Regions from separate parts of the Modestobacter sp. NPDC049651 genome, predicted to be linked through region 1. Evidence: predicted binding sites of a transcription regulator. Region 1 holds the regulator's gene; the other holds the start of a gene.
What was found. Region 1 encodes LexA, which represses DNA repair genes until DNA is damaged. Its sites were predicted from a motif close to TCGAACANNTGTTCGA; they were not measured.
Positions count from the first base shown of each region.

Region 2: the regulator LexA is predicted to act here: its motif matches at 2,868-2,883, upstream of AB0J00_RS19520 (DUF222 domain-containing protein).

Region 1 covers NZ_JBFAOG010000018.1:57,559-62,922, reverse strand. The annotation lists gene nrdR (transcriptional regulator NrdR) at 1-514, opposite strand, end outside; gene AB0J00_RS19350 (LysM peptidoglycan-binding domain-containing protein) at 969-1,520, opposite strand; gene lexA (transcriptional repressor LexA) at 1,991-2,695, shown strand; gene AB0J00_RS19340 (hypothetical protein) at 2,762-3,862, opposite strand; gene AB0J00_RS19335 (phosphatase PAP2 family protein) at 3,834-4,574, opposite strand; gene hflX (GTPase HflX) at 4,717-5,364, opposite strand, start outside.
Region 2 covers NZ_JBFAOG010000019.1:13,039-18,402, reverse strand. The annotation lists gene AB0J00_RS19530 (hypothetical protein) at 1-1,167, opposite strand, end outside; gene AB0J00_RS19525 (hypothetical protein) at 1,225-1,560, opposite strand; gene AB0J00_RS19520 (DUF222 domain-containing protein) at 1,627-2,778, opposite strand; gene AB0J00_RS19515 (SDR family oxidoreductase) at 3,036-3,749, shown strand; gene AB0J00_RS19510 (MaoC family dehydratase) at 3,792-4,256, opposite strand; gene AB0J00_RS19505 (AMP-binding protein) at 4,253-5,364, opposite strand, start outside.

The DNA of each region.
Region 1 (5,364 bases):
CCCCTCCCCGCCGGCGCGGGGCCGGCACGTCGGGCTGCATGCCCGGCAGCGGCGGGGTGCCGGCGGTGAGGTGCCGGGCCCGCAGCTCGCTGATCTCCTTCTCGAAGTCCTCGATGGAGTCGAAGGCGCGGTAGACGCTCGCGAAGCGCAGGTAGGCGACCTCGTCGAGCTCGCGCAGCGGCCGCAGGATCGCCAGCCCGACCTCGTGGGCGGGCACCTCGGCGGCGCCGCTGGCCCGGATGGCGTCCTCGACCTGCTGGGCCAGCTGCTGGAGCTGGTCCTCCTCGACCGGCCGGCCCTGGCAGGCGCGGCGCACGCCGGCCACCACCTTGGAGCGGTTGAACGGCTCGGTCACCCCGCTGCGCTTGACGACGGCGAGCACGGCCTCCTCGACCGTGGTGAACCGGCGGCCGCAGCCGGGGCACGACCGGCGCCGGCGTGTGGTGGCGCCGTCGTCGATCTCCCGGGAGTCGACGACGCGGCTGTCCGGGTTGTGGCAGAAGGGGCAGCGCACGCCGAGCTCCTCTCGTCAGGGTGTCGCGCCCGCCTGCCGAGGACCCCGGGGAGGGCGGACGACGGTGGGCCGGCGGACCGCTCCTGTGGACTGCCCCGGGGACATCCGGTGGATGCGGCGGGGAGAACGTGTGGAGCGGGTGTGGATGTCTTACAGCCGTGTAAGCACTAGATGTTGTGGTGGAACCGTAAGCGAACCCCCATAGAGGGTGCAAGCCCGACGCGGCGTGTCCTGTTCCACTGGTGCACGACCGACCCGCGGGCCCCCACCGGCCCCACCCGTCGCGCCGCAACAGGCAGGTGCTGACGAGCCGTCAGGGCCCCGCTCGGCAGGACTCGCACACGCACTCGGAGAACGACAGGCGAGCACGCGACGCCGACCGCAGGGGGCGGACCGGAGCGGCGGGTGGGGTTCCCGGGCGGTGGTGGCACGCCCGGTGGTCGAGCGACCGGGGTCAGGGCAGGCGGAGGACCTGACCGGCCTGCACCTGACCGCCGGTCAGGTGGTTGAGGCCGGCGATCGCGTCGACCACCGAGCGGCGCTCCTCGTGCGGGGCGACGTCGCCGGCGATCGACCACAACGTGTCGCCCGGCTCCACGACGACGGTGGCGGAGCCGGCCAGGCGGAGCCCGCCGTCGCCCTCGCCCAGCAGCATGCCCGCGGCCACGGCGGCGATCGCCAGGCCGATGACGACCAGCAACGTGCCGAGCACGCGCCGACCCCGCCGGGTCAGCCGCAGCGGCGCGGGCGCACCGACGGCCCACTCCCCCGGCGCGCCGGCGACGACCGGGCGGCGCCCCCCGCGGACCGCACGCCCGCCCGGCACCGCGTCGGCGCCGACGCGACGCCGGCCCGGACGGGCGGCGCCGCGGCGACCGGCCGGGCCCACCGGCTGCGGACCGCGGCCGGCACCCGCCCCGGGGCGCCCGACCACCGACGGCCGGAGGGTGCGGCCGTCGGCCGGGCTCGTCGCGGTCTGCTGCACGCGGTGCTGCACGGTGGCCATCGCACGTACTCCTCGTCTCGGCTGGGTGCCGGGTTCCTGCTCGTCTCAGGACGCCCCTCCGACCGGCCGGTCAGCGGACCGAACCGACCCGGAAGTCGAACGCCTGTTCGAATCGAACGTCTGTGCGATGTCTACCGCAGGCCGCCGACAAAAACACCCCCGACACGGCAACGTCTTCGAACGTGTGTTTGAACGATCGGGCCGGGACCGCTACCGTGACCTCGACACCCGGGCGCCCCCGCCCGCGGCCGCTCGCGTCGGGCTCCGCTCCCGTCAGGCCGTGGCACGGGCGGCGACCGGAGCGGCGAGCAGGACCCGGGGCCGGCCGACGGGCCCGGGGACACGTGGTTGCGGGGGCCCGCAACCGGCGAGGAGGAGACATGGCCGTCGACAGCCGGACCCCAGGCGGCACCTCACGCCGACGCGCGGCGTCCCAGCCTGAGGGCGAAGCCACCACCGCGGGCGCTGCGGTGCGCGAGTTCCCCGACCGCGGCGAGGCCGGCGACGGGCTCACCCAGCGGCAGCGCCGGGTGCTCGAGGTCATCCGCGACTCGATCGAGCGCCGGGGCTACCCGCCCTCGGTCCGGGAGATCGGCGAGGCCGTCGGCCTGTCCTCGGCCTCCTCGGTCGCCCACCAGCTGTCGGTGCTGCAGCGCAAGGGCTGGCTGCGTCGCGACCCCAACCGCCCCCGGGCGCTCGACGTCCGGATGCCCGGTGACGGTTCCGGTGCCGCCGAGGCGTCCCCCACGGCGCTCGCCGCCGGCAGCCCGACCTCCGGGGTCGACGAGGCGCAGGCCCCCGCGCCCACCTACGTGCCGCTGGTCGGGCGGATCGCCGCCGGCGGGCCGGTGCTCGCCGAGCAGGCGGTCGAGGACGTCTTCCCGCTCCCCCGAGAGCTGGTCGGCGAGGGCACGCTGTTCATGCTCAAGGTCACCGGGGACTCGATGGTCGAGGCGGCGATCTGCGACGGCGACTGGGTCGTGGTGCGGCAGCAGCCCACCGCGGAGAACGGCGAGATCGTCGCGGCGATGATCGACGGCGAGGCCACCGTGAAGACCTACAAGCGGCGCGACGGCCACGTCTGGCTCATGCCGCACAACCCGGCCTACGAGCCGATCCCCGGTGACGACGCGACCGTGCTCGGCCGGGTCGTCACCGTCCTCCGCCGCGTCTGACGACGGATCCCGTCGCGGGGGCCCGCGCCCGTTCGGCGCGGGCCCCGGAGCGGAGACCCGCGAGGGTCAGGGCTCCGGAGCGGCCGTCCTCCGGCGACGGAGGCGGCTCCCCGCCCAGACCACCACCGCGGCGAGCACCGCGGCGATGACCGCGGCCGGCACCCACGGGGCCGGGTCCGAGGACGGGCTCTCCGCGGCCGCGCCCTTCGCCGCCGCCGACTGCCCCGCCGGCGGGGCGATCGGCGCCTGCGCCGGCAGCACGGTCACCGCGGCCGGCAGCCCCTCGCTGGAGACCACCAGGTCGCGGTTGTTCTCCCCGAAGGTGATCGCCTCACCCTGCGGCGAGTCCGGCAGCGCCACCCGGGTCGGGGTGCCCTGCAGTGCGCCGGCGACGTCCGAGCCCTCCAGCGGCCAGACGTAGGCGTCGGTGTACGTGCGCAGCGCGATGAGCGCCCCGTCGGCGGAGACCGCGCCGCCGGTCACCAGCAGCTGTCCGGCGCGGCCCACCGGGCCGCCGGGCGTGCCGGTGAGGGTGAACCCGAGGTCGGCGACCTTGCTCATCGGCACGGTGGCGCCGTCGGTGAGCGGGGCGTCGGGCCGGTAGACCGAGCTGGCGCCGAGCACCTCCTTGGTCACCAGGTACGGCGTGCCGTCAGGAGCGAGCAGCAGGGCCTCGGCGTCGTGCGGACCGTCGGGGTAGGTCATCCGGGTGACCGCGGTCGTGCCGTCGGGGTGCAGCGCGATCATGGCGACCGTCGCGCGCTGTGCCCGGTTGTCCCCGGCGTCCTCGATCCACACCGTGCCGTCGGCGGCGAGCGCCATGTCCTCGGGGTCGTAGGGGTCCACCTCGCCGGTCCTCACCTCGGCCACCTGGCACCGCTCGTCGAGCACGTACACCTCGACCCGGTCGCCGCCGTCGTCCATGGCGAGCAGGGCACTGCCGGCACCGGCCAGACCGGACAGCTCGGCCAGCCGGTCGTCGGTGATCTCGCACCGGGTGGTCGGGGCGCCGTAGGCGGCGGCGCTCTCCGCAGCGGCAGGCCCCAGCGGCAGCACGGCACCGGCGAGCGCCAGCGGCGCGCTCAGCAGGACGGCAGGACGCAGCCGCCGGACGGCGCGCGGACGCCGGCCGGCAGGGTCACTCGGGAGGGCGGCCTGCGCGCGCACGTACCCAGCGTGACAGCAGCACGTCGTCCAGTGCATGCACCACGCCCAGCAGCAGGATGCCGACGGCGGCCCCCACCACGGCGTCGGTGACCCAGTGGAAGTCGAGCACCACCATCGCCACGCCCGCGACCGCCGGTCCGACCACGCTGAGCACCCAGGCGATCCGCTGCACCCGGCCGGGCAGCTCGAACTGCACCGCCTGCCAGCGCGCGACGCCCCACATGAGCACCGCGTTGGCCACGTGCCCGGAGGGGTAGCTCTCGCCGCCCAGGTGGAAGAACGAGCCCGGGTAGCGGGGCGCGGTGCGGCCCATCCCCCACTTGAACGCGTAGACCACGGCGGTGAGGAGGGCCAGTGCGACCACGACCCGCACCAGCGGCAGCAGCGTCCGGCGGCGCCAGGCCAGCCAGCCGACCAGCCCGGCGAGCACCGCGAGGATGAAGCCGCGGCCACCGGCCTGGGTGAACACCCAGAACACGGGATAGACCGCCGAGTGCCGCAGGCCCCAGTCGTCGACGATCTCGGAGACCCGCAGGTCCATCCGCTCCAGCCGGCCCCGGCCCAGCAGGTCCAGGGTCACGCCCGCGGTGACGAGGGCCGCGAGGACGAGCAACCACCACGGCGGCCGCCCGACCCCGATCACCGGGTGCGGGCGGGACGCCGGCACCTCCCCGGCGGGCTCCACCGCCCGCCGCACCGCGCCGCTGGTCACAGGGGAACGGTACCGGGACCGTGACCTGCCCGTGACCCTGCCGGCGGCGGGGGCACCCGAACGGAGGCCGAACAGGTGCCGAACACGCCGGAGGGGCGGCGACCGGGTGGTCGCCGCCCCTCCGGGCGCAGGCAGGTCGCGGTCAGGCGACCGGCACGGTGAACGAGGTCAACGCGGCGGCCAGGCCGGCGTCGACCCGCGCGACCAGCCGGGTGCCGGCGGCCTCGTGCTGCTCGTCGAGCACCTCGCCGTCCCGGTGCACCCGGGCGACCAGGTCGCCCCGGTCGTAGGGCACGAGCACCTCGACGTCGACGTGCGGGTGCGGCAGCCGGGCGGCGACGACGTCGCGCAGCGCCTCGATCCCCTCGCCGGTGCGGGCCGAGACCCAGGCCGCGCCGGGCAGCGCCTGGCGCAGCGCGAGCACGTCCTCCTCGCTCATCGCGTCGACCTTGTTGACGACGATGAGCTCGGGCACCGCGCTGGCGTCGATCTCACCGAGCACGGTGTGCACCGCGTCGATCTGGCCCAGCGGGTCGGGGTCGGAGCCGTCGACCACGTGCAGCAGCAGGTCCGCCGCGGCGACCTCCTCCAGCGTCGACCGGAACGCGTCGACCAGCTGGTGCGGCAGGTGCCGGACGAAGCCGACCGTGTCGGTCATCGTGTACTCGCGGCCCTCCGTCGTCCGCGCCCGGCGGACCGTCGGGTCCAGGGTGGCGAACAGCGCGTCCTGCACCAGCACGCCGGCGTCGGTGAGCCGGTTGAGCAGGCTGGACTTGCCGGCGTTGGTGTA
Region 2 (5,364 bases), on a different contig from region 1:
GTCCTCGGGGTCGGCGGCGGGGAGCCACTCCCGCGCGCGGAGCCGGTCGAGCACCGCGGCGCACAGCTCGGCGTCCAGCTCAGCGGCGGCCAGGCCCGCCCGCGGGACCAGCGCCAGCAGCGCCGGGTCGGCCGGCAGCGCGGTGAGCAGCTCCGTGTAGCCGGCCGCCGCGACGTCGACGAGGTGCGCGGTGACCGCGCCGGGCGCCACGTGCCGGCGGTCGGGGCCGAGCGGGAAGGGCGCGATCAGCCGGACCGGCAGCGACAGCGGCTCGTCGCTCGGCGTCGGCGCGTGCACGACCTGCCGGCCGGGCAGCGGCTGCGGCCGGCCGTCGGCGTCGACCGGGACGGCCCAGGTGACGGTGTAGCCGCGGCGGTCGCGCTCCTCGACCGGGCGGTCGGCGAGCAGTTCGGCGGGCAGCTCGCCGTCGGCGGTGGTGACGCGCCAGGTGGTGACCGTGCCACCGTCGGTCAGCTCGGTGCGGTCGCCGGTGGTGTGGCGGCTGATCGTGCGCTCGGCGCCGTCGAGGACCACCTCGACGTCCGCAAGCTCCGGGAGGGCGAGGAGCAGCTCGGCGTCGAGGTCGTGGAGCGCGGCGCGGACGCTCTCCCGAGCGCCCGGTCGCAGCGGGAGGACGACCTCGGTGGCGAAGCCGGCGGGTGGGCGGCCGTCGGTGGCGAAGGGCAGCCGGAGGACCGGGACGGCGCCGTCGCGGCGGGCGAGCTCGTCGGCGAGCTGCGGGACCTGCGCGACGGCCGCGCGGGTGTCGTCGGCGCTGAAGCGGACGGAGCGGTCGGTGGAGTGGACGGCGGGCGCGTCGGTGACGGCGAGGACGGCCGCGAAGCCGACGCCGAACCGGCCGACGGTGGCGCCCTCGCGCTTCGAAGAGGCGCGGAGGGTGGCGAGCGCCTCGACGCCGGCGTCGTCGAGCGGGGCGCCGGTGTTGGCGGCGCGGAGGGTGTCACCGTCGAGGGTCAGCCGGAGCCGGCCGGGGGCGCCGGCGCGGGCGGCGGCGTCGGCGGCGTTCTGCGCGAGCTCGACGAGCAGGCGGTCGCGGTAGCCGCCGCGGACCAGGTCCTCCTCGGCGTTGGCGTCCTCGCGGAAGCGGGCCGGGGAGTCGGTCCAGGCGGCGAGCACCCGCCGGCGCAGCTCAGCGGGATCGGGCACCCGCGCAGCATCCCACCGGGCGAGCGCGGGCACCGCCCGTCGGCCGGCAGCGCAGGCTCATGGGCGGCCGCGCCTCCAGAGCGAGCGCCGGGGACGCCGGACCGGCGCTGGGGCTGCGGGCGCCCAGTCGACGTACCAGCCGGTCTCGTCATCGGGGTCCGTGGCCGACACGTGGACGACGTGACCGGCGGGGGCGAGGAGCCCCAGCGCGTCGTCGGCAACTCCGCGGCCCAGCTCGAGCGCGGCGTACGGATCCGGAGCGGGCACCTCGAACGTGACGTGGAGCAGGGCACGGTCGCGCTGGTCAACCCAGACGCACTGCTCTTCCTCATCGGGCCGGAACCCGTCGAATCGTTCGAGGACCGAGTCGTCCAGCGGCTCGACCGCGCGCACGTCGACGCCGACGCACCACCGAGGCATACGGACAGTGTCGGCACCTCGTCTCCAGGTTTCCTCGGGTCAGCAGCGCGGTCCGTCCCGTCCGCCGATGAGGGGACCAATGAGGATCTCGGTGCCGTCGGGCCGATAGGTGCGCCATCGACCGCCGGGATCTCGCTCGACGGTGAACCCGTGATGCACCTTGGTGTGGTGCCGTTCGCACAACAGGGCTGAGTTCTCGAGGCCGGTCTCACCGCCGTTGATCCAGTGCACGAGGTGGTGCACATCGGCCCACCAGTGCGGTGCGCCGCAGCCGGCGAACACGCAGGTCTTGTCCCGAGCGACGACCGCCCGACGCAGTCCCGCCGGGACGATCCGGTGCTTTCGCCCGTAGTCCAACGGCGTCCCGTCCGGACCCATCACCACCCGGGAGACCACCGCGTCGCAGGCCAGCCACCGGGCCCGCGCGGCAGAGATCTGCGCCCCGAACCCCATCGTCGTCGTCTGGGCGCCGGTCGACGGGTCGATCAGGTCCTCCAGCGCCACCTGGACGACGACGTGCGGCTTCTCCCCACGCAGCACCGGCAGCTGGCCACCGGCGAGCTGGTTGTCCGCGATCTGCACCAATGCGTCCGCCTGCTGCTGAACCCGCGTGCGGGTGTCGCCCTTCGGCCGGTCGGCCTGAACCTGCGACTCCAGGGCGGCCTGCACCTTCTCACTGGCCACCGCGTCCAGGTCCCACCTGCCGGTCGTGCTGCCATCGGCGTGCTTGACGATCCGCAACGACCGCACCTCGGTCGGGTCAGGCTCGGGACCGTCGGGGTCCAGCGCAGCCTCGAACGCCTGCACCGCGACCTTCAGCGCCTCGTGGGAGGACTCGCGCGCCACTCGCGCCCACGCCTCGTCGAAGGCGGACAGGTCGATGCCCTGCGCCGCAGCGGCGGCGATCTCCTTCGGTCCCACCGCGTCGGCGATCACGTCCACCTGCGCCGCGCTGATCGAACCCTCGGCAAACCCGGCCGCCACCAGCGGGAAGGACGGCAGCGTCCGCCCGGCCCGGGTCAGCTTTGACGCGTCGTTCGCCGACATGCGCTGGTGCCCGACCAGCCACGACCGCATCGACTTCAAGCCATCGCGCTCCGGCGCCTGCGTGGTCTCCGCGTGCCGCACGGTGCGGGTCAGCTCCGCGGCGACCATGTTCCCCGCCGCCACCAGCAGCGCCGTCCGGTCCAACGACTCCTCGTCGGTCAGCTCGTGCAGGTCCTGCCGCGAGAGGTCACCGAGCAACGCCAACAGTGCGTGCACGACACCTCCCGACGACTTCGAACGTGTGTACGAAGTCTACCGGAGGAGGACCACCCTCACCAGACGAATCCCCAGGTCAGCCGGCCGATCGGCCGCTCCGTGGTTGCTGTCGGGATGGCGCGCGAGGAAGGCGGGCCGAGGGGGGGGGAGGAGCAGTGCCGACCACGCCCCCTAGCGTCCGGGGCATGGGAACGACAGCAGTGGTCACCGGGGCGGCACGCGGCATCGGCGCCGCCATCGCGCGCAGGCTCCGGGCCGACGGGCACACCGTGGCGGTCCTGGACGTGCTGCGCCCGGAGGACGACGACCTGGCCGCCGTCTGGACCGGGTGCGACGTCACCGAGCCCGACCAGCTCGAGGCGGCGATGACCGCGATCGCGGCGGAGCACGGCGGCATCGACGTCCTGGTGAACAACGCGGGGCTGATCTCGCCGCGCCGCCCCTACACCGAGAGCACCAAGGACGAGCTGCTCCGCTACCTGACCGTCAACGCGGTCGGCTACGCGCTGGCCACCCAGGCCGCGCACCCGCACCTGGTCGCCGGCGACCGGGGCTGCGTGGTCAACGTCGCCTCGCGGACCTTCTTCACCGGCAGCCCCGGCCAGCTCGCGTACGTGGCCAGCAAGGGCGCGGTGATCGGCATGACCCGGGTGCTCGCCCGTGAGCTGGGCGAGCACGGCGTGACCGTGAACGCGGTGATGCCCGGGCAGGTCGCCACCCCGGGCACCGAGCAGTACAACGACGAGGCCGCCTTCGACCGCACGATGGCGCAGCAGGCGATCCGCCGGCGGGTGCAGCCCGACGACCTGGCCGGGCTCGTGTCGTTCCTGGCCGGCCCGGACGCGCGGATGGTCACCGGGCAGACGCTGATCTGCGACGGCGGCGGCCACCTCCATTGAGGCGACCGCCGCCATGGCATCAGAACAGCGGCAGGACCCGGATCAGAGGTACTGGCGCACCAGGATGACCGCGACGCAGGCCGGCTTGGCCGCGCCCTCGACCTCGAAGGTCATCGTGGTCTGCATCTGGATGCCGCCGGCCACCTCGGTGACCGAGTCGACGACGGCCGAGGCGCGCACCTTGCTGCCCACCGGCACCGGCGAGGGGAAGCGCACCTTCTCGGTGCCGTAGTTGACGCCCATGCCGAAGCCGGTGATCTTCATCATCTGCGGCATGAACAGCGGGGTCAGAGACAGCGTCAGGTAGCCGTGCGCGATCGGCCCGCCGAAGGGGCTCTCCTTGGTCGCGCGCTCGACGTCGACGTGGATCCACTGGTGGTCACCGGTCGCGTCGGCGAACTGGTTGACCTTCTCCTGGGTGATCTCGACCCAGTCGGAGGGGCCGAGCTGCTTGCCCACGAGGGACTTGGCGCCCTCGACGCCGTCGACGGTGAGGGGGGTGGTCATCGGACCTCCTGGTCGGTGGCGACCAGCCCGGTCGGCTGGTCGGGGGTGGGGACGACGGCGATCCGCTTGGCCCAGGCGAGGTCGGCCTTGCCCGACGGGCTGCGCTGGAGCTGGTCGACGACGACGAGGTCACGCGGGCGCTTGTGGTCGGCCAGCCTCTCACCGACGAACGCGCGCGCCTCCTCGGTGGTCAGGGTCGCACCCGGGTGGAGCGCGACGACGGCGACGATCCGGGAGCCCCAGCGCTCGTCGGGTGCACCGACGACCATCGCGTCGCGGACCGCCGGGTGGGTGAGCAGCAGCTGCTCGACCTCCTCGGCGAACACCTTCTCGCCGCCGGTGTTGATCACCCGGCTGCCGCGGCCCTGGAAGACGACGGTGCCGTCGGCCTCCAGGCTGGCCATGTCGCCGGGCACGACCCAGCGGCGGCCCTCGTACTCGCGGAAGACCGCCGCGGTGGCGGTGTCGTCACCGGAGTAGCCGATGGTCTCCATCGCCGGGGCGGCGAGGAAGCCGACCTGACCGGAGCCGGGGACGACGTCGTGGCCCTCGTCGTCGATCACCCGGGCGCCGGGGGCGAGCCGGAAGCGGGCGGTCGTCGCCTCGTCGCCGCGGCGGGTCTCGGCGATCGCGAACGGGCCGCCCTCGGACGCCGCGACCGCGTCGCGGCACACCATGTCGGCGTGCCGCAGCAGGCGCTGCTTCACGTCGGCGCTCCAGGTGACCCCGACGCTGAGCATCCGGATCAGGCTGCTCAGGTCGTAGGGCCGGCCCTCGGCCTCGGCGCGGTCGAGCGCGTCGGCCAGCGGCCGGGCGAAGACGTCGCCGACGACCGACACCACGGTGACCCGCTCGCGCTCGACGGTGGCGGCCAGCTCGTCGGGGTCGAAGCGCTTGGAGGGCAGGTAGATGACCCGGCCGCCGGCGACCAGCGTGCCGAGCGAGGAGTACATGCCGGTGCCGTGCATCAGCGGCGGCGCGGGCAGCGTGACCAGGGTGTCCCGGTCGACGCCGAACTTGACCAGCGCCGCGCGCAGCTCGTCGAGCGTCTCCGGGTAGGGCTCACCCAGCAGCAGGTAGCTGTTGGCGCAGACGGTGCCGAACAGCC